4 regions of the Peribacillus sp. NPDC060253 genome follow, and region 4 is predicted to be linked to each of the others. Evidence: riboswitches for the same ligand, from Rfam matches in the RefSeq annotation. Region 4 holds a riboswitch; each other region holds the start of a gene.

Region 1 (5,653 bases), on a different contig from region 4:
CCCTCATCACTCCCATGTAAGGTTAATAGGTACAAGTACATCGTTCCGATAAACAAAAGCTATCTTACACACCCTGCCCCCTTATGCCGACCGCCTGTAAATGATAAGACATGAATAGCCCCTGATTTGCCGTTTCAATAATCCATATAGATAGAAAGAAGGACTCATGCTATAATTTAGTGCGTTAAAAAATGAAATTCACACACATAAAAGGAGTGTTTCTTTGAATACATCTGCATACAAACAAGAATGGTCAGGCAACATTAGGGCAGATGTTCTTTCTGGTATTGTCGTAGCCTTGGCATTGATTCCAGAGGCGATCGCCTTTTCGATCATTGCAGGTGTTGACCCAATGGTTGGTTTATATGCCTCATTTTGTATTGCCATTGTCATCTCTTTTGTCGGCGGTAGGCCAGGAATGATATCGGCTGCCACTGGAGCAATGGCACTCGTCATGGTCGATCTTGTTAAAGATCACGGTCTGAACTATTTACTTGCTGCAACAATACTGACTGGTTTGCTGCAAATTTTACTAGGGGTCTTAAAAATCGGGAAATTAATGAAGTTCATCCCAAAGCCAGTCATGAATGGTTTTGTGAATTCTTTAGCCATCTTGATTTTCACGGCACAGCTCACCCATTTCGTAGGTGAGACATGGATCATGTATGTCATGACGGCTGTTTCATTAGCTATCATTTATCTTTTTCCACTGATCACGAAAGTCATCCCTTCGCCATTGGTCGCCATCATATTCATGACAATTGTCGCAGTTACTACGGGTGCTGGGGTGCGGACGGTTGGGGATATCGGACAATTGACAGAAGCACTTCCGATGTTCATGCTTCCAGATATCCCTTTGACCTTAGAAACTTTGGCGATCATTTTCCCTTATTCCATAGCCCTTGCGTTTGTCGGGTTGCTTGAATCCTTGTTGACGGCCCAAATAGTCGATGAGATGACTGACACGGACAGCAATAAAAACAGGGAAGCTAAAGGCCAGGGCATTGCTAATATCATCGCCGGATGTTTTGGGGGCATGGCAGGATGTGCAATGATCGGTCAATCCGGTATCAACATTAAGTCAGGAGGAAGGGGCCGTCTCTCGACATTTGTAGCTGGCGCTTTCCTTATGGTATTAATCGTGGTATTCAATGACGTCCTTATAAAAATACCGATGGCTGCACTTGTCGCGGTCATGATCATGGTTTCCATCGGAACATTTGACTGGTCCTCCCTAAAAAGGCTCAAGGTGGCTCCAAAGACGGATTCAGCCGTGATGATCGTGACGGTTCTCATTGTTCTTTATACGCATGATTTATCAAAAGGGGTTTTTGCTGGAGTGCTTTTGAGCATGATTTTCTTTTCAGCAAAAATTTCTAAAGTGACCGTGGAGAAAACGGCAGACATCCAGGGTAAGAAAATCATTTATCGTATCAGCGGGCAAATATTTTTCGCTTCAGTGGAGGACTTTATTTCGAAGTTCGATTCTAAGGAGAAAGCAGATGTGATCATCATCGATTTTTCCCAATCTAAAATATGGGATGCGTCTGCTGTCGGTGCCGTTGATAAGATTGTTCTTAAATATCAGCTTCACGGTACACCCGTCAAAGTGCAAGGTCTTGATCATGAAAGTTCCTTATTGCTTGAAAAACTCGCCACTACAGAAAGTAAAATATCTTGAAGAAGTAAAATTCTGCTGAATAGAAACGTTTCAAACCGACAAAATAGATACATGAAAACTATTTGGAAGGAGCGAAAAATTCATGACATCCCAACAGGATTATTCGGCAGCAAATCTGTCACCTGATTTATTGAATGAACTGAAAAACTTTGAAAGCAAACTTGGCGAGGAAGCCAATAAAGAACTGATTGTCATCGCCTATGAAAAAGAGAAGGATGCTTTGAATTAAGTTAAAAAGACTCAAACACCATTATATGGGAGTGTTTGGGTCTTTTTTTGCGCATGAAAAAGGGTGCCCGAAAAGCACCCCTTTTTCTCTATTATTTACTTAATGTGTCCGTTAAAATCGGCACGATTTGTTTTTTACGCGATACAACGCCTTCTAAGACGGCTATGTTATTGTTTAATGTGACGTTATATGCTTTTTCCACTGCATTCGCAGCTTTTCCAAGAGCAAGGGCAACAGAATCATTGGTCAAGATATCCGTTACAACGAATAGGAATAAATCCAATTCCTTCACAGAGATGACCTCTTCAATTGCTGCTTCCAATTCGGCTTGCTTGGCAAGCACTTCGTTCGGATCTACGGCATTCACCTGGGCTATTTCCACTTTAGCCATTCCCATGGAGAATTCTTTTGCATCAAGAGTGATTAGCTGGGCAATCGTTTTGTCGCTTAAATCAGCTCCCGCCTTCAACATTTCCAAGCCATATGCTTCGGCATTGACTCCTGCAATATCAGCCAGTTCCATAGCTGCTGCAACGTCTTGCTCTGTGCAGGTCGGGGATTTGAACAATAAAGAATCGGAAATGATGGCAGACAGCATAAGTCCTGCAATTGCTTTAGGGACTTCAATTCCGTTTTCTTTATAGATTTTATTTAAAATAGTTGCCGTACAGCCAACTGGTTCCGCACGGTAATATAAAGGATCGCTTGTTTCAAAGTTAGCGATACGGTGATGGTCGATAACTTCCAGCACACGGACTTGGTCAATATCTTCAGCACTTTGCTGGCGTTCGTTGTGATCGACAAGGATCACGCCATCCGCTTCCCCTGCCACTTTTTCCACAAGACGAGGAGCTTCGAAATTAAATTGATCCAACGCAAATTGAGTTTCACCATTCACTTCACCCAGACGAACTGGTTCAGCGTTGATACCTAGTTGCTTTTTCAGATCTGCATATGCGATTGCTGAACAGATTGTGTCTGTATCCGGGTTTTTATGTCCAAAAACTAATACTTTTTCCAAGATTTTATCTCCTTTTTCATAAATATTTTTCCGCGAATCCCCTCAGCGCAATAAAGGAGAGCCACCTTTACAATACACTTTATTTTAACACAAATGCCCGTAAATTCAGTGCTTGAATTGTCCATTATCCAATAAAATCTTTCATTCCTTTTCCCTCCACCTTCACTTTGTCAATAGATAAGGGTTGGTTTTTCTCAAATATATTAGTTGAATTATCATCGTATATGGCTTACGATAATATAAGCAGAAATACTAGATATTGATTACACAAACAACACTACTAACTATATATAGAATTTTTTATAATCCAAGGTGCCAGTGATGGCTGAAAAGGGAATCCGGTGCAAACCCGGAACTGTCCCCGCAACTGTAAATGTGACGAAATGAGAAAACCACTGTATAGCTCTCTATACGGGAAGGACTCAAAGTAGGATGATCATGAGTCAGGAGACCTGCCTTGATTTTTTCACGTTTCTTATTCTTCGGGGATTGAGATGATGAAACGATAGTTTAACGGCTATTTTTTCATGGCTCTTTATTCTATCGTTTGATCCGCTCAATTCATTGGGCGGTTTTTTTATTTAGTGGATTTTTACAAGGAGGATTATTAATGACTCAAACATATAACTCTATTATAAGCGAAAATGACACCGAAACGAACTCCATTCGGCTTGAAATGTTATCGAAGGAATTCGAAGGCCGTCTCGATATGGAAAAGTTCAAAAAGCGTTTTACAAAATGGCTTGATCGCAAAAGTGACTCAACCGAAGAACAGGCTTCAAAAAAACTGATTCAGCTTGCTCTTGAAAGTGTGGATATCGATGCTCCAGATTGGACATTCGTTGCTGCTGCAGAACTGTTGAATACGATGTATAGGGATGCACAAGCCAATCGAGGTTATGAAGGCATGAGTTATGGCCCATTTTATGAACTGATTTCGGAACTCTCCCAACTACAAGATGGCCAGCGGTATCCCATTTATAAATCAGAACTGCTAGCTTCTTATACGAAAGCTGAAATCGAGGAATTGGGTTCGATGATTGACCCGGAAAGAGATAAACTTTTTTCTTACATAGGCATCTACTTATTAAACGATCGCTACCTAGCCCGCCCAAAAAGAGACAAGGTCTATGAACTGCCTCAAGAGCGCTTCATGATCATCGCGATGGAAATCATGCGATTGGAAAAAACGGAGCACCGCCTGCAACTTATAAAAGAAGCTTACTGGGCCATGTCCAATCTTTATATGACTGTTGCGACCCCTACACTATCGAATGCCGGTAAAACACACGGACAGTTAAGCTCTTGCTTTATCGATGCCATCGAAGATTCCATTGACGGCATCTATCTATCTAACTACGATGCTGCAAAAGTATCTAAATTCGGCGGTGGTGTCGGACTTTATGTAGGAAAGATTCGGTCGCTTGGTTCTGATATCCGTGGCTTCTCTGGAAATAGTTCCGGCACAACACCCTGGATTCGACTATTCAACCAGACAGCTGTCAGTGTCGATCAATTGGGTCAACGTAAAGGTGCCATCGCGATATACTTGGATGCCTGGCATAAAGATATCATGAGCTTCCTTGATTTGAAGACGCAAAACGGGGATGACAGATTAAAAGCCCATGATATTTTTACAGGTGTATGCATACCTGATTTATTCATGGAGGCTGTACGCGACAGAAAAGAATGGTATCTGTTCGACCCGCACACCGTCAAGCAAACACTTGGATTCTCACTTGAAGATCTTTATGACGAGAAGAAAGGTGAAGGAAGCTTCAGGACACATTACGCACTTGCCGTCGAGGCAGCAGAAAATGGCATTCTTCCAAATTATAGCTTTGAAAAAATCAATGCGATGGAAATCATGAAAAGCATCATGATTTCCCAATTAGAAGAAGGCGTTCCATATATGTTCTACCGCGATGAAGTGAACCGGAAGAACCCGAATAAACATAAGGGTATGATTTATTGTTCTAACCTTTGCACAGAGATAGCTCAAAACTTAAGTCCTTCGACGATCACGGATGAATACGAAACGGAAGATGGCGATGTCGTTGTAGTTCGTAAAAGCGGTGATTTCGTTGTCTGCAACCTTTCATCCATCAACTTGCCCCGTGCGGTGAGCAGTGATGTTTTGGAAAGGTTGATTCCCATTCAGATCCGGATGCTGGATAACGTCATTGATGTGAATAATCTTCCGGTCAAGCAGGCATCCATCTCGAACAAACGTTACCGGGCAATTGGCTTAGGAACATTTGGATGGCATCATTTACTTGCTACCCAGAATATTTATTGGGAATCTGATGAGGCAGTTCAATATGCCGATGCTTTATACGAAAAGATCGCTTACTTAACAATCAAGGCATCCAATGAGTTGGCCAAGGAAAAAGGGTCATACCCATATTTCGAAGGATCGGATTGGCATACAGGCGAATATTTCGAACTGCGTGACTATACGGATCAAAAATGGATCGATTTAAAAGCAAACGTACAGGAACATGGGACCCGTAATGGATATTTAATGGCCATCGCCCCCAATTCATCGACCGCTAAAATCGGTAATTCCACGGATGGCATCGATCCCTTGTATGAAATTGAATTTTATGAAGAAAAGAAAAACTTCAAATTCAAAGTGACAGCACCCGGATTGACGCCTAATACGTATGAATATTATAAAAAAACACGATTTAACTTGGACCAACTGGAAAGCATCAGACAA
Region 2 (5,653 bases), on a different contig from region 4:
AAACAACCGTATCGAGAAAGACTGCCGTCATCATCCCTACCGTTTCCTGCGGTTCAAAACCTTGCGTTCTTAAATATTCCGCCATTTCAACAAGGTGATCCTCGCAATTATAATCGCGATGGACGTGCCTATTCACGAAATATCGATGCCAGCCCGTCCCCGAACCAGTCACTCCAGAAGACATCGTTCTTAATGGGATCGGAGAGTTCAATTGAATCATTTCTGGACCAACTGTCAGATATGAATCATCGATTTCCATAGGGGCAGTATCACTGCTATGCATTTCCGGAACGATGAACATCTGCGGTTTCGGAAGAGCGGGATGCGGATGTTTTTCAATCGTCGTCTGATATACACCCTGAATCCGGTCCTGTTGGAGCACTTCATTCGGCACATCAATAACTTGAATTTGACCTTTTTCAAGCAACATAAGCCGATCACAATATAATCCAGCCAAATTCAAGTCATGAAATATTGAAATGACGGTTAACTCCTGCTCCTTTGCCATTTTCCTCATTAAATCAAGAAGATCCTTTTGATAGGAAAGATCTAAGTGATTCGTTGGCTCGTCCAAAAAAAGAATTTCTGGTTCCTGGGCAAGTGCCTGCGCCAGTAAGACCCGCTGTCTCTCTCCACCTGATAATCGTTCAAATTGAAGATCCTGAAAATCTGCCACCCCCGTTTGATTCATCACCCGTTGGACAATCGTTTCGTCTTCTGCTGACCAACTATGGAACCAACCTGTTTGATGGGAATAGCGCCCAAGTGAGACCGTCTCTTTTACTGTATAAGAAAAAGCTAATGAGGAATGTTGAGGAAGCACCGCAATGACCTGTGCAAGTTGTTTTGACGAATAATCCTTCAAATCCCTTCCCCTTATCCGTATGCTTCCTCCCTTATAATCGAGCACCCCGCTGAGCATGCTCAAAAGCGTCGTTTTCCCGCTGCCATTTGGACCTAGAATTCCGAATAACTCCCCTTTATGTACGTCAAATGAGACAGAGTCCAAAACGGTTTTATTGCCATATCCACCTGTTAACCCTTTTACTTCAAGCATCCGTCCTACCCACTCTCCGTCTCTTTAATAAAATCAGCGCAAATGCCGGTGCCCCGATAAGTGAAGTGATGACCCCGATCGGCAGTTCCGATGGGGCTATGATCGTCCGTGCGACAAGGTCCGCCAGAATCAAGAATCCGCTTCCTATCAGCAAAGACAACGGAAGCAAATGTTTATGGTCTGGCCCCCAAATCCTACGGACCAAATGAGGAATGACCAATCCTACAAAGCCAATCGTCCCGGAAACTGCAACGGCTGCCCCTGTCAATATCGAACCAGCAATCAAGATCCACATTTTTCGCCGCTGCACATTCACACCTAAGTGTTTTGCCCGGTCTTCCCCAAAAGTCATCGCATTCAATTCACTTGTATTCATGAGCAAGATCAGAGAACCAATGATAAAAAACGGCAAAATGATCGCGATATACGTCCAACCACGCATTGAAACGCTGCCCATGAGCCAGCCAATGATTTGCCTTAATTCCTCACCCGTCAACGCAATCATCAAAGAAATGAAGGCACTTAAAAACGAGCTGAAAATGATTCCGGTTAATATGATCGTTTCCACCTTCATCGATCGATCCATTTTTTTTGCAAAAGCCAATACACAGAAAATCGTGATCACGGAACATGAGATACTCAATACCGGAAGAGTATATAAACCGATGAATGGTAGTGATACATTCAAGAATAAGGTCAATACAGCTCCGACTGATGCTCCTGATGATATACCTAATGTGTAAGGGTCAGCGAGCGGATTCCGGAGCAATCCCTGAAATGCCGCACCCGCAATCGCAAGTGAAGCACCAACCAAACCCGCAAGCAATACACGCGGCAAGCGGATGTTCATCACGATATTCGTCAGCATCACATCCGGATCAACGGAAAGCGGTAAATGAAAAATCTCCTTGCCGATTATTTGTATAAGTACGGGAATCGGTACTGGTACCGAACCAAAGGAAATGCCAATCGTACAAGCAAAAAGTAAAAACAATAACGCAATCAAATAAGCAAACGCCCCTTTATTTGTCAAATACGTTCGGATAGACTGATTTGGCAAGTTCCTCTACTCCCTCTATTAAGCGTGGACCGGAACGGGTCACCAAGTCAGAATGGACATCAAAGACTTGGCCATTCTTAACAGCTTTTACGTCTTGCCATCCTTTTCTGCCGGTCACTTCACTGATTGGATCTTTTGTATAATAACCATACGTTGTAATAATGACATCCGGATTTGCAGCAATCATCGACTCTTCATCAATTTTTGCCCAACCGTCCAATTCAGCCGCTGCATTCTTCGCTGAAATCATTTGAAGCATTTCATTCATGAATGTATTTTTTCCAGGTGTATATATTTCCGGAGACGGCGAAACCTCCACTAAAACGGTCTTTCTATCCGCTTCCTTTACGGATTTGGCTTTTTCAGATAAAGCCTTCAGCTTCGTTTTCATATCGGTAATGATTTCTTTTGCCTTATCATGTTCTCCTGTTGCCTGTCCAATCATATCGATAGACTCATACACTTCGTCGAAGCTTTGTGCATCATTGACTACAAGGACATCTATTCCAGCATCCTTAATCTGTTTTAATCCCTCACTTGAATTATGGGCACTGGATGCATGGGCAAGAACAAGATCAGGCTTTAAGGAAACAATCAACTCCGTATTCATTTCCATTCCGCCAACTTTTTCGATTTCTTTCGTTTCTTCCGGGTAATTATCATTGTCGGAAACACCAACAACCTTTTTACCCAAACCAAGAGCAAATACCACTTCCGTATTACTTGGTATCAACGTAACGATTTTCTTCGGTTTTTCTTCTATCGTTACTTTTTCACCCGTTGCATCTTTAATCGTAATCGGGAAAGCTTGGTGTTGAGCATGATTCGTTTGCTGCTTTTCCGTTCCGTCATTAGATCCCCCGCTGCAACCAACGATCATACCTGCAGTCAGTAATAACACCAGTATCAGACCAAAAATTTTCTTCATTTTCATTCCCCACAATCTTTTTATTTAGTTTTTCCCACCTATGAAATAGCGCTTCCTTCAAACGAAGATGCGCATCAAAACAAAAAGCATCTCCCGTTAAACGGAAGATGCTTGTATGGCAACAATATAATTACGGACTCTTTAGGTCTGCCACACACCTTCCCATCCGCGTAGGTTATAGGTGTACGAATCTTGGCAGGTCTCCTGGCTCATGGTTATCGTCAACGGCACCTTCCCATATCTCATACAGTGGTTCACAGCCGTTAACTCCCATATACAGTGGCGGGACCGCGCTGGCATTCAACCAGCTTCCCTTTTAAGTCATTAAGACACCAAATCGCTCATATGTATGTAATTTTCACTGCTTTTCATTATACACCATGTAAGAATCTATTATTATATGATTTTTCTGACTGGCTCCAAAATGCCCTGTCCCTCTTCAATGATTTGTAGCATTTTCAATCAGTGACGCAAACCCACCAACCGATAATCCGGGTGAAATCCGAACGCGATGCAGGGCATACATACCTTGATCACCGGAGGCCCCGCCAGGTTCGGTCGTAACTGCCATCTTGTATCCAGCTTCTTCCGACAGCCTGAGACTCTCTTCGTTATACCGACCAACTGGATACGAAAGTACTGTCGTGTCCTGATGGAGGATTCGATCGAATAAATCCTTTGACTGGACCATTTCGACTGCTTGCTGCTCTGGGGTCATCCGGTTCAGCTCAAGATGGTTGATTGTATGACTTTCGATGGAAATCCCATTTCTGCTCATCTCCATCATTTGACCTTCCGTCAGGTGATGACCTTTTTCAATGGATTTCCCAATCATGAAAATGGTCGCTTTCATGTCATATTCTCTTAATATAGGAAAAGCCTCCGTGTAGTTATCTGTATACCCATCATCAAAAGTAATCCAGACACACTTTTCACTTGGCATTCGATTTTCGGTTAAAACGTGAAATGCTTCATTAGGGGATAATGTATGGTATCCATTTTCCCGAAGCCAAGCCATTTGCATTCGGAATTCCTCTTTTGGCACCCGAAGGTTATTACCTTCAGATATGCTATGATACATCAATATCGGAAGCTGAACCGTGGACTCGGCCCTTATCCAGTTCCTCGTATCGATTCGCTCAGGACTTGCTTCATCCTCCGAATCGATTTTGGCATCATTCTCCGCTGCAGCAGCCACCTCAATATTCTCTTCCGTAATCGGTGCAGCCGTCTTTTTACCTATTTTATCTAAAACCCCTTGTGAGCATCCAGGTAAAATGAACATCCCCAGCAATGCTACTATGCTTAAAACTCTGTATTTTCCCACTATCATTCTCCTATTTTTTTCTAGCATAATAGTACCAGAAAAGTATTGAATAATAAAGTATCCCAATTAACACAAAAAAAGGAATATAAAGAGTTGGTACCCATCCTCACCAAACTTTATTGGACTGTACTTTATCACCAGTTAAGCTTTAATGATGAAATTTTTTCATAAGTACAAGCTATTAGCTTGAAAAGTTTGCCTATAAGAAATATAATAAATAAGTCGTCGACTTTTTATATGTCCCAGTAGCTCAGCAGGATAGAGCGACAGCCTCCTAAGCTGTAGGTCGTAGGTTCGATTCCTATCTGGGACGCTAATGTATGGAAGACCCTGTTATAGTGCGGTTAAAGCCGTTTTATAGCAGGGTTTTTCTTTTGGCTTAACTGAAAAAGGCTGTATCACGTATGTCGGATAAAAGCACTTCTGAATATTGGAAACAATGGTGATTCTATTCACTAAAACTTTTCATTGTTTGGAGGTGCTTTTCTTTTTGGCTAAAAAAGTAGTAAAACGTGGCACACAGATAAAAGAACGAAATCACACTCGTTCTGAAGGAACTGGAGCCGCGTATTCTCGTAATTACGATAGAATTGCTTGATCAGATCTCCAGTCGGCGTGAAATGGACATTGTTACATCGAATATATCATTTAATCATTTTTGAAATAAATGTTTGAACTTGTCCCACCCGGGTATATAAATACTGTAAGACATTCTCAACCAAAGGAGATGATGTGCATGAGTACAATCAGAGGCCAATGGAACAAGGAGAATGACGCAGCGGTGTTTAGTCCCGGTGATCAGCGTTAGAGTCAATTGAAGTGTTAGATGCTAATCAAAATGGGAATTACTACTCTTCTCATCCAAAGGAGGAAGATACTGATCATGAGTATTTACAGCCGATGGAACGCTGAGAATGATGAAGCGATTTTCAGTCCAGGTGATCAGCAGCCATTCAGTACACTCATACGAGTAGATTCGGATAATCACACACTAAAAATGGACAACACACTTGAATATGAATTACATGGCACCGTACTGAATGAAGTTTAGTCGAAGCAGTGATATATAGAAAAAGAGCCCTTCACATTTATGCTAAACGTGAAGGGCTCTTTCTCTTATTTATCGAATTTAAGTTTGGCCAACGCATCCGCCAAGGCAGTATTGATCGGCTCTTCTTTATTTTGCTTTTTCATATAATTGGAGACTTCATTTTTTGATACTTTTTGATTTTTATTTTGTCCTCTTCGTTTATTATAAGAAGAAAGTTTTTCATGAAAACC
Region 3 (5,653 bases), on a different contig from region 4:
ATGGCCTCCCCTTGAAGACGGTGCCTCTCAACGGGGACATCAGTCATTTCCCCATCGTTTTCTTCACCGGTGATGATGATGACCGCATCGATATCGGTATACTTCTTCAAAGCCCATTCAGAAGAGGTGTCAAGTTGTTCCTTCACATTCCCTAGCAACAAATGCCGGCTTATCTCATCGTCTTCGAGTTCTACATATGGATAAGCACCGACTCTGTATGTTTCATCAATCAGCTCTTTCAATAATGGTTTCGTGTTAATATGGCCCCGTATGAGGATTCTCTCTTTTGGCTGTAATCGTATCGAATGATGAATCAGCATGGCAGCAAGCTTCGTTATTCGCTTATCCTTCATCTGCCTGTCCCTTATTTTTCGAGGTCGCGAAGCGTTTCAAGAGCTTCTTCAACGTGGCCTTTGACCTTTACCTTACGCCATTCTTTGACGATCTTACCTTCCTTATCAATCAGAAAAGTTGAACGTTCAATGCCCATGTATTCCTTTCCGAAGTTCTTTTTCAATTGCCACACATCAAATGATTCAGCAGCTTCATGATTTTCATCAGCTAGCAGCAAAAAAGGCAATCCATGCTTTTCAATGAATTTTTCATGACGTGTTGCCGGGTCTGGACTGATCCCTATGATGACGGCGTTCAGTTCCTCAAACTGCTCATTATGGTCCCGGAAATCACAGGCCTCCGTCGTGCAGCCTGGTGTCATATCTTTTGGGTAAAAATATAAAACAATGTATTTGCCCTTAAAATCCGATAAGGAAACCAATTCTCCATTGTTTGCAGTGAGTTGAAAATCAGGTGCTTTTTCGCCAATATTAACAGTCATTTTGAACCCTCCATTTCTTTCATTATGGTAAGAGTACCCAATAATCGAAAGAAACACAACTTTCATTTATCCTTCCTATCTTTCTGATCCAAGTCGATTACCGTCCGAATCACAAACGCTGCCGGGAGCGTGTACCCGATGAAGGCCTGAATCGTAGCTATCATCCTGCCCATGCCTATTGGGGCTATATCTCCATACCCTACAGAAAACATCGTCATCGCACTAAAATAAAAAGAAGTCTTCAGCTGTTCATAGAAAGTCCCATCCAAACGATTGCCCATATCAAGAATCACCGAATGATTCTGAAGCTCGTATAATAAATAAATCAGTGCAAATCCAACTAATATTGTCGCATATAAATTGCCAAGCCACAGCAAATCCTCCAAGGAAAACTTCTTTCCTCCTGACTCAACAAGAAATAACGTCCGAATGCTCATCACCATGCAAAAAATGATTCCTGCAATCAAGATGTAGAATGTCATTCCCCACGCCCCATTTCAAAACGCCACTTCCTTTATACATACTCCCTGTCCAAACAATATATTCTTTATTAGGGACTGACTTCATACTTACCACTCCCACAGCCACTACGGGTTCGTCAGGGGTCGGGAGCTTTTTCCTTGTTGACCATTAAGGTCGGATATGTTAAGATTGTCTAAATTTTTATAATAGTTTTTATTTTATAAAAGTTTAGTGCCTGCAGTCAGCTTATCGAGCAGGTTTTATGAAATTTCATATGTGGAAATAGGTTCCTAATTTTCATTAGGATTAAAAGGGAAGCCCGGTGTAATTCCGGCACGGTCCCGCCACTGTAATGGGAATGTTAGCGCCATCCATATGCCACTGATCTTAAGGATTGGGAAGGCTGGAGCTAATGATATTCCCTAAGTCAGGAGACCTGCCTGTTTCAACAACACTGTTTTAACCTACGGGAGATAGGGAGGTGTTAGGGACCTTATAATTGAAAGGGGTATTTTGCATACCTCTTTATTCTAAGCATTTCTAACTTTCTCTTTTTGACGGTTAGGGGTGCTTTTTTTGTTGTTTTCCATCAAATTAAAAGAATGCAGGAGGATGAGAATATTGAAAAGTAGTAGTTTAGGGTACCCGCGAATCGGTGAAGATCGTGAATGGAAACGCACATTGGAAGCTTACTGGTCCGGGAAAATCGTTGAAACGGAATTTACGGCACAACTAGAAGCCATCCGGTTGGGCAATTTGCAAAAACAGAAAGATCAAGGCATTGATATCATTCCTGTCAATGACTTCACTTTATATGATCAAATGCTCGATATGTCGGTCATGTTCGGTCTTGTTCCTGAACGTTATTCCGCTTATGAAGGCGGCGCCGTTCCCCTTTCCGTTTATTACTCCATGGCCCGTGGTAACAAGGATGAAGTCGCTTCAGAAATGACGAAATGGTTCAATACGAACTATCACTATATCGTCCCGGAATTAAAACGGGCACAGCTGAACTTAACAGAAAACAAACCACTTGCTGCATACCGGGAAGCCAAGGAAAAGCTAGGGATTGAAACGAAGCCCGTGTTAATTGGACCTTATACCTTCATCTCCCTTTCCAAAGGCTTCAACAAAGAAGATATTCCTGGCATCATCCTGAGTTTGCTTCCCCTATACACGCAAATCCTGCAAGAGTTGGAGCAAGAAGGAGTGAAATGGGTGCAAATCGATGAACCTTCCATTGTTTCATCAATTTCCAAAGATGATATGCAAACAGTTGCATACCTCTACGAAAAACTGAATGAAGCAGCACCAAACCTGAACATCATGCTTCAAACATACTTTGATGCCGTGGAACACTACCAAGAGGTCATTGAATTACAAGTTCAGGGGATCGGTCTTGATTTTGTACATGACAAAGGGAAGAATCTTAGTAATCTTGAAGAATTCGGCTTCCCGAAGAACAAAGTGCTTGGTGCAGGTGTGATTGACGGAAAAAACATTTGGCTTTCTGATTTAACGAAAAAAATCCAATTGATCGAGACGCTTAAGAAAAAAGTAGCCGAAGACCAGATCTGGCTTCAGCCCTCTTGTTCCCTGCTTCATGTCCCAGTGACCGTCCGCAATGAGACTCTGATTGCCAAAGAAGTGAAAGAGGCCCTTGCTTTCGCTGATGAGAAGCTTAAAGAAATCACACTCTTGGTCAAAGGAAATAACCAAGGTCTAGATGCTATCGCCGAAAAAGTGGACGCCAATAAATTAGCGGTTCAAACGTTAGCAAGTTCAAATGCACGAAATCATAAAAGTGTACAATCCAATGTCGAAAAGGTTAAAACCAAGACCACAGGACGTCAGCTTCCATTTAAAGAGCGTTATCAAAAACAACAGGACTTTTTCAAATTGCCTTTTCTTCCTTCCACTACGATCGGCAGCTTTCCGCAGACAGTTGAAGTTAAACAAGCACGCGGGAAATTCAAAAGAGGAGAATGGACCGCTTCGCAATATGAAACATTCGTAAACGAAGAAATCGGCAGGTGGATCGAAATCCAAGAAGAAATCGGTTTGGATGTTCTCGTTCACGGGGAATTCGAACGGACGGATATGGTTGAATATTTCGGTCATAAGTTAGGAGGATTCGTCTTTCTAGAAAAGGGCTGGGTACAATCCTATGGATCCCGCTGTGTGAAACCACCAGTCATCTACGGCGACGTCCATTTTATCGAACCGATGACAGTCAGGGAAAGTGTATACGCACAAACACTGACGAAGAAGACGGTAAAGGGAATGCTTACTGGTCCTGTTACGATTTTGAACTGGTCATTTGTCCGTGATGATATTTCCAGGGAGAATGTTTGCTACCAGCTGGCACTTGCTTTGGAAAAAGAAGTCATTGCATTGGAATCAGCTGGAATCAAAATGATCCAAGTTGATGAGCCTGCACTTAGAGAAGGTCTGCCATTGAAAAAAAGCGATCGCGATGAGTATTTAAACTGGGCAGTTAATTCGTTCTTGATATCCACTTCAAGCGTGGAGGATACAACCCAAATCCACACACATATGTGCTATTGCGACTTCAACAGCTTCATGGATGTCATCTCCTCCCTCGATGCCGATGTCATTTCCATCGAAACATCCCGTAGCCATGGGGAGCTTGCTTCCGCATTCGAGGAAAAAACGTATGAAAAAGGTATTGGCCTGGGTGTGTATGATATTCACAGCCCGCGTGTGCCGGCAGTGGAAGAAATGGTTGATATGATTGAACGGGGCATCAAAGTATTGGATAAAGACCAGTTTTGGATCAATCCCGACTGCGGCCTGAAAACGAGGGGGATCCCGGAAACCGTCGCTTCCCTGAAAAACATGGTCGAAGCAGCAAAAATCGTCCGTGAAAACCTTTTAGCTAAAACAACAGGCAAATGATTGAGAAGAACGCTGCCCACCCAACAAAGCAGTCACGGACTTTTTTAACCGACCTTGTTTTTCCACCGGATACAAATCATCACAATACCATCTTTGGCGGGAAAGTAATGGCCTATGTTGATAAAATAGCCTGCATTTCAGCTATGCGCCATTGTCGAAAACCCGTTGTGACTGCTTCAAGCGACTCTTTTGATTTTTTGGCCCCCATCAAGACAGGGGATGCTATCAACCTTGAAGCTTATGTCACCTGTGCTCATCGCACATCAATGGAGGTATTCGTCAAAGTGGAGCGTGAGAACCTATTAACAGGTGAAAAACAGCTTACGGCACGCGCCTTTTTAACGATGTTGGCCATCGATGAAGATGGCAGGCCGACAAACGTACCTCAGGTCATTCCCGAATCAGAAGAGGAAAAACAGCAATATGTTCAAGCACAAGCAAGATATATTGAAAGAAAGAAAAAACGGAACTAAACAAAGACCCCTTCAACAGGAATGCTGTTGAAGGGGTTTCTTTTAGTTCCCCGCACCGCGGTATCTCTTCACTCCCTGATTCCATATGAAAACGGATATCATGAAAAAGGCAACCCCGATTACAGGTGTGGCAAATGCATATGCATACCACTCTTCTTTTCTAAGGAAATAAGATGCAGGATACACGCCAACAAACGCGAATGGCAGCACCCATGTAAGGACAAAACGAATGACCTTATTATAAATATCAACAGGATAGCGTCCGTAGTTCCCGATATTGTACATCATGGGCATGATGGAAGTTTTCGCATCAGACCAGAACCCGATGCTTGCTATTGCAACGAAAATGGCTGCATAAGCAAGAGCCCCTCCTATTGCAAAAATGATGAAAAGAATCGGATCATACCACGCAAGCTCCAGATCCAATTTAACCCCTGAATAGAATATAATGATCAAACCGGTCACAACACCAAATAACGCTTCAAGCTCGATTCTTTCTAATATGACTTGAAACAAGCTATGAATCGGCCTTGTTAATATCCGGTCCATCTCCCCTTTGACGATATAGCGATCATTGAAATCCCAGATATTGAAAAAGGCTGAAAAAAGGGCGAATGGAATAAGGAAGAATCCATATATGAATATGATTTCTTCACGGCTCCAACCGCTTAAAAATTGTGTATGTCCAAAAACGACTAAGATAAATACCAGATTCACGACCTGATTCAGCAGGTCAGATAGGATTTCCATGAAGAAATCGGCTCTATACTGCAATCTTGTTTTCATATACTGACTCACATATTGAAAAAACATCGATACATAAAACATCCCATCAACCCCCTTGAACAATCAGCTGTTTTTTCGCGACTATCCATAAAAGCTGAATCGGTATAATGAGAATGATAACCCAAATTAACTGCTGTAATAGTGCCATGCCAATTTCGCCTGAACTGTACCCATTCGT
Region 4 (5,653 bases):
AGGTCTTGACATGACATTTTCATCAAGCAAATGGACGTCATCATTTTTCACGGCATCGATATCTTCCCAGCCTTTACGCGATTTAATTTCACCAACAGCATCTTCTGCATATGTGGCAGTGGTAATGATGGCTTTAGGGTTCCGCTTGACGATTTCTTCTTCGGATACTTTAACCCAGCCTTTTTGGTCGTCAAAGATGTTTTTAATGCCTGCTGTGTCCAGGATTTCTTGTTGGAAGGTTTCAGCACCTGTTGTATAGATTTCCGGAGCAGGACTAATTTCAAAGTATGTTTGTTCCTTTTCATCTAACGTTTTCACTTTGTCTTCGACACTTGTAATTTGGGATTTGATATCTTTCACTAATTTATTCCCTTTATCGGTAACACCCATGACTTTAGCAATCTGCCCAATATCTCCATATACATCATCAAAATTTGCCGCAGATTTAATGACAAATACAGGGATGCCAGCATCTTCGAGTGGTTTCAGTGTCGTTTCATCACCGATGGTATAAGCAATGATGGCATCTGGCTTCAAGGCAATGATTTTTTCTGTATTGATATTCACAGAGTCTGAAACATGTTCAATATCCTTTGCTTCCTTAGGATAATCATCAAAGTCTGTCACGCCAACGACTTTTTTTCCCTGCCCAAGAGCAAATAGGATTTCCGTATTGCTTGGTTGAAGTGAAACAACTGTTTCCGGCACTTTATCGAATTTTATTTTCTTTCCAGTATCATCTGTAACAGTATAGGCTTTGTCTGCCTTGTTAGTATCTTTATTATCCTTTGAGGCTGAATCATCGGTTACTCCACATCCGGAAAGGAAAAGGGTAAGCAACAGCATGGAAATCCAGCTGAATTGTAGGGTTTTCTTCATTATTATTCCTCCACTTTCTTTTTCAAGGGTTTGGTTGGGTATGATTTGCTTATAAAAGGAATCTCCTCGATACCCTCGTGCTTATTGACGTATACTGCCATTACGAATAAAACGTTTGCAAGCAAGTGTGCGTAATCAAAGAGAATGGCTGGAATCTCTCTTTCTAGACTTACCTTATGTAAAGCGCGTACGGACTTTTTGGCTTCACTGCGGCAAGTGTGCAGAGCACATGCTGCCGTAGAGCCTTGTGGAAGGACAAATGTCTCGATGCGATCTTTTACTTCAGCGACATACCGGTCATAGATTCCACTTAACCGGTCCAGGTCATTGTCGGTAATGGCTAATTTCCCACGAACTGAACCATTCAAATGGTAAGCCATGGGCAGTAATTCCATTAAGTCACGGTATACGTCCGGGACATCCTTAGTAAGCGAGGCAGCCAGGCCGATTTGTGTCGTCAATGAGTCTGTGCGGATTTCAAAATCGACGGTAGAAACGGATTCGCGCATGTATGGGTAGCATAGAAATCGAAAGTCCTTTTTTGCCAAAGCTCCCACCTCCTGTACGTAGTTATGTGAATGACCTCCTTATCGCTTTTTGCAGCAAACAAAAAGCCGACCAAGAGACTTGGTCGGCATCGAACATCATAGTAGAAAAAAGATGGAAGACTGCCGTACAATCTCCTATCTTCCGAAGAGCATGATACGATAAAAAAAGGCAGGTCTCCTGGCTTGTGCTTCATCTTACTCTAAGAACCTTCCCATTTGGGTAAATGGATGGTAATCGACGTGCGATTTCATCCTCAAATAGTGGTATGCATCCTATTTCATTAGCATTTACAGTTGCGGAAACAGCTTCGGTTTTAAACCGAATTCCCTATTAAGCTGACTGGGCAGCACCTTTTTCTGAAAGGTTTATATTCACTTAGCAACAGTTTACCATACCTTTTTCCTTATAGAGTATTAATATTTTTAGAGAATTTCGTTTATGGTTTACTTAATATCTAGTAAAATTACAATGTAAGGTTTAATTGGAGGTTAATGTAAAATAATATTGATAGAATAGGTATGAAATAAAAGTGATAGGTGTTTTCGGGAGGTAGAGAATGATATATAAGCAGGTCAATCAAAAACTTGAAAAGGTTCTAGGAAACATTGAAAAGGTGATTATTGGAAAACGGGATATAGCAGAGCTAAGCATCGTGGCACTTCTTTCCGGTGGGCATGTTTTATTGGAGGATGTTCCGGGTGTCGGCAAGACTGTGATGGTCAGGGCACTGGCAAAATCCATAGGTGCAAGCTTTAAGCGGATACAATTCACGCCTGATTTACTGCCTTCTGATGTAACGGGTGTTTCGATCTTCAATCCTAAGGAACAAGAATTCATTTTTAGGCCAGGACCGATAATGGGCCATATTATTTTAGCGGATGAAATTAACCGGACTTCGCCGAAGACGCAGTCCGCCTTGCTTGAAGCGATGGAAGAGGCAAGTGTGACGATAGACGGTATCACAAGAGGATTGGATAAGCCCTTTTTCGTCATGGCGACACAAAATCCCATCGAGTACGAAGGGACATACCCGCTTCCGGAGGCTCAATTGGATAGATTCCTGTTAAAAATGAAAATGGGCTATCCAGGTGTGGAAGAAGAGATAGAGGTACTGCAAAGGGCTCAATATATGGCACCGCTTGAAGAGCTGGAATCCGTCATCACCATAGATGAACTGCTCGCTTTACAGGCGGAGGCTAAAGCGGTAATCGTGGATGATACAATAAAACGTTATATTGTTGAATTGGCGAATCAAACCCGTACACATGAAGGAGTCTATCTAGGGGTAAGCCCGCGTGGTTCGATTGCATTGATGAAGGCAGCCCAAGCCTACGCACTTCTCCAGGGCAGGGATTATGTTCTTCCGGACGATGTTCAATATTTAGTTCCGTTCGTATTCTCCCACCGCCTTATTTTGAAACCTGAAGCGAATTATGATGGATTCGACGCTGGAATGGTGATCCATGAAATCGTCGCGATGACTCAAGTGCCTGTGAAGCGGGCTGTAACCTAATGCGCCATTTCATCATTCTAAAGAAAAACCTGAGTGTGATTGGCCTGTTATTTCTGATGGCATTTTCCTTTTGTTTTGCGATGTTTCAAGGCGGTTTTGTCAGTTGGTTCATTTTTTATTCATTTTTGCCGTTCGCTGTGTACGCTGTGATTCTATTGTTATATCCGCTTCACGCCTTTACGGTTGAAAGAAAGGTCAATAAAAGAGAATGTCAGGCCGGTGAATCTGTTGAAATCTCCATGACATTTACCCGTAAAAACAGGCTGCCTCTTTTATTGATGGTGGTGGAGGAGGAGATGCCTCAGGAAATGGAAGATAGGGGGATTCAAAGGAAGACACTTATCTTTCCGGGAATCAAGCGTACCTTCAGTATGTCATATACTTTGGAAAATTTGCCGCGCGGTGATCATTCGTTTCAATCGATCCGCTTTTGGATAGGGGACTTATTTGGGCTCTTTGAAAAGGAAGCGGTATATAGCTCGCCTTTGAAAATAACTGTTTTTCCTCCATATCGTGAGCTGGCATACAGCGATCTTGATCGAATGTTCAATCATGGGTCAATGGGTTCAACAAAGAAAACTCAACGGGAACATTCAGTGATATCAGGGGTGAGAGAGTATCAGCCGGGAGATCAGCTGTCGTGGATTAACTGGAAGGCGACGGCTAGAGCGAGTGAAATCATGACGAAGGAATTCGAAGTGCAGAAAAACCTGGATGTATTCATCATTCTTGATAACCAACCATCCTTTTTCTTTGAAGAATCCATTGTAATGACGGCTTCCTTTGTGCACGCCTTGTTAAAAAAAAGCATGGAGATTGGATATGCGAGTACGGGATCAAGGCTAATCCTTCCGCCAGGAGCGGGCAGTAACCAGAGACGAAAGATTTTTTACCGCCTTGCTAAAGAAGAGCCGAGTGCGGTAAACGCTTTGAACGAGAAAGTAAGCAAGGGGCTGCTGTCGGCAAACGCGGCTGTGATATTCGTTGTTTCCGATTTAACCCTTGAAAAGGTGGACATATTGAGTTCTTTCCGTGCTAATAAGGGATTGACGATGTTATGTGTGAAGAAACCAGTAGATCTTACAGATGAGGAAAAAATGGCAAGTTCTACAGCTATCTCGAGGGGGATAAAGCTTAGCTTTTTTGGAGATGGCAGATCAGAGGTGATGGCGAAATGACTGTCAATGCCGAAAAGTTGGAAAAGTTCATGCATGTCCTTCTGTATATTTTTGGATTGTTATTGATCACGGAGTGGTTAAGACCTGTCGATAAACTCACGGATACAGGTAATATTATCATTTTTGTCCTATTTTTGATTTTTTCCCTGCTCTTGCATTATTTCCGCATACATTGGTCGATCCGTTTTATTCTCATAAGTGCTTATATCATGATTTCATTACAGTTCCTTCATTCGAAAACCGAATTATTTCAATTAACATGGTTGATGGGATTTCTAGTGGATTTTACAAGCAATCTTGGGTATATATACGATGGGAATTGGGAGCTGATCACAAATCCATTTCGGACGTTTCTATTTTTTGTGCTTCTTTGGCTTGTAACATACATGATCCATTACTGGGTGATGGTGAGGCAAAGCATCTTTTTCTTTTTTATGTTAACGGTGATCTTTGTATCTGTACTTGACACATTCACTCCCTATGTGGGGGATAAGGCAATGGTAAGAATCATCCTCATTGGGTTCTTGATGCTCGGACTGCTGTCCTTGCTGCGTCTAACGATACAGGAGCGAATTAGGTTTCCGATGGCTTCCATCAATAAATGGATCTTGATGCTGACAGGCATGATATTGATAAGTGTCCTTGTGGGCTTCGGTGCCCCAAAGCTTTCTCCACAGTGGCCGGATCCAGTTCCTTATATTACTTCATATTCAGATAGAGCGATGAAAGAAGACGGTGGTTCAAAAGACAAAAGTGTCGGATACGATGAGGATGATTCTGATCTTGGCGGTTCGATAGAGCCTGATAGTTCCATTGTTTTTTATAATGATGCATCAGCCGGACATTATTGGAAAGTGGAGAACAAGGATATTTATACGGGGAAAGGATGGGTTTCCATGCAGGAAACGGACTTTTCATCTTTTTCTAACGGTCAGGATATCACATCTTTAGATATTTACGATGTTCCGGATGTGGTAAAAACAGAAGAAATGACAGCAAAAGTGTCCATGATGGAATCTTATTCCCATATCCTTCATCCGCAGTCCGGATATTTAAAAAAGATTGAGGGCAAAAACGGAATTGGTTTTAACTATTATCCGGGGATGGACAAAATCATTTCCGAACGGGAAAATGGCGAACGACTTGTCATGAAAGAATATGTGCTGAACTATGATATGCCGAGTTTTGATATAGCGGAGTTAAGGAAGGTAACGGAACCCGATGAAACGATGGATGTGCTAATGGAAAAAAACACACAGCTTCCAGAGGGCTTGCCATACCGAATCTATGAATTGGTAACGTTGCTCACAAGAAATGAAACGAATTGGTACGATAAAGCAAAAGCGATTGAAGATTATTTTGACAGTCCTGAATTCATTTATTCAAAGGACGATATTTCTTATCCAGAGACAAATCAAGATTATGTCGATCAATTTTTATTCGAGACACAGATAGGGTATTGTGATAATTATTCGACTGCGATGGTTGTTTTACTCCGTGCCGCCAATATCCCTGCCAGGTGGGTTAAAGGCTA

The links. Region 4 has a riboswitch for cobalamin ahead of ACFWE9_RS14730 (hypothetical protein). Riboswitches for the same ligand answer to the same signal wherever they lie in the genome.
Region 1: it holds a riboswitch for cobalamin, as region 4 does, so the genes downstream of both, ACFWE9_RS14550 (ribonucleoside-diphosphate reductase subunit alpha) here and ACFWE9_RS14730 (hypothetical protein) in region 4, are expected to answer to the same signal.
Region 2: it holds a riboswitch for cobalamin, as region 4 does, so the genes downstream of both, ACFWE9_RS00610 (ABC transporter substrate-binding protein) here and ACFWE9_RS14730 (hypothetical protein) in region 4, are expected to answer to the same signal.
Region 3: it holds a riboswitch for cobalamin, as region 4 does, so the genes downstream of both, metE (5-methyltetrahydropteroyltriglutamate--homocysteine S-methyltransferase) here and ACFWE9_RS14730 (hypothetical protein) in region 4, are expected to answer to the same signal.

Annotation. Positions count from the first base shown of each region.
Region 1 covers NZ_JBHXAS010000051.1:8,183-13,835, forward strand. Annotated here, with positions in the region: gene ACFWE9_RS14535 (SulP family inorganic anion transporter) at 224-1,681, shown strand; gene ACFWE9_RS14540 (hypothetical protein) at 1,764-1,910, shown strand; gene ACFWE9_RS14545 (manganese-dependent inorganic pyrophosphatase) at 2,002-2,931, opposite strand; cobalamin riboswitch at 3,225-3,405, shown strand; gene ACFWE9_RS14550 (ribonucleoside-diphosphate reductase subunit alpha) at 3,542-5,653, shown strand, end outside.
Region 2 covers NZ_JBHXAS010000001.1:111,160-116,812, forward strand. Annotated here, with positions in the region: gene ACFWE9_RS00600 (heme ABC transporter ATP-binding protein) at 1-1,057, opposite strand, end outside; gene ACFWE9_RS00605 (FecCD family ABC transporter permease) at 1,050-2,117, opposite strand; gene ACFWE9_RS00610 (ABC transporter substrate-binding protein) at 2,080-3,045, opposite strand; cobalamin riboswitch at 3,223-3,397, opposite strand; gene ACFWE9_RS00615 (polysaccharide deacetylase family protein) at 3,485-4,330, opposite strand; tRNA gene ACFWE9_RS00620 (tRNA-Arg) at 4,612-4,685, shown strand; gene ACFWE9_RS00625 (hypothetical protein) at 5,256-5,423, shown strand; gene ACFWE9_RS00630 (DNA topoisomerase III) at 5,489-5,653, opposite strand, start outside.
Region 3 covers NZ_JBHXAS010000089.1:10,571-16,223, reverse strand. Annotated here, with positions in the region: gene ACFWE9_RS19665 (aminopeptidase) at 1-353, opposite strand, end outside; gene bcp (thioredoxin-dependent thiol peroxidase) at 365-835, opposite strand; gene ACFWE9_RS19655 (potassium channel family protein) at 898-1,317, opposite strand; cobalamin riboswitch at 1,565-1,755, shown strand; gene metE (5-methyltetrahydropteroyltriglutamate--homocysteine S-methyltransferase) at 1,910-4,216, shown strand; gene ACFWE9_RS19645 (acyl-CoA thioesterase) at 4,213-4,689, shown strand; gene ACFWE9_RS19640 (ABC transporter permease) at 4,732-5,517, opposite strand; gene ACFWE9_RS19635 (ABC transporter permease) at 5,522-5,653, opposite strand, start outside.
Region 4 covers NZ_JBHXAS010000052.1:8,045-13,697, reverse strand. Annotated here, with positions in the region: gene ACFWE9_RS14735 (ABC transporter substrate-binding protein) at 1-879, opposite strand, end outside; gene ACFWE9_RS14730 (hypothetical protein) at 882-1,388, opposite strand; cobalamin riboswitch at 1,579-1,797, opposite strand; gene ACFWE9_RS14725 (AAA family ATPase) at 1,985-2,941, shown strand; gene ACFWE9_RS14720 (DUF58 domain-containing protein) at 2,941-4,119, shown strand; gene ACFWE9_RS14715 (DUF4129 domain-containing transglutaminase family protein) at 4,116-5,653, shown strand, end outside.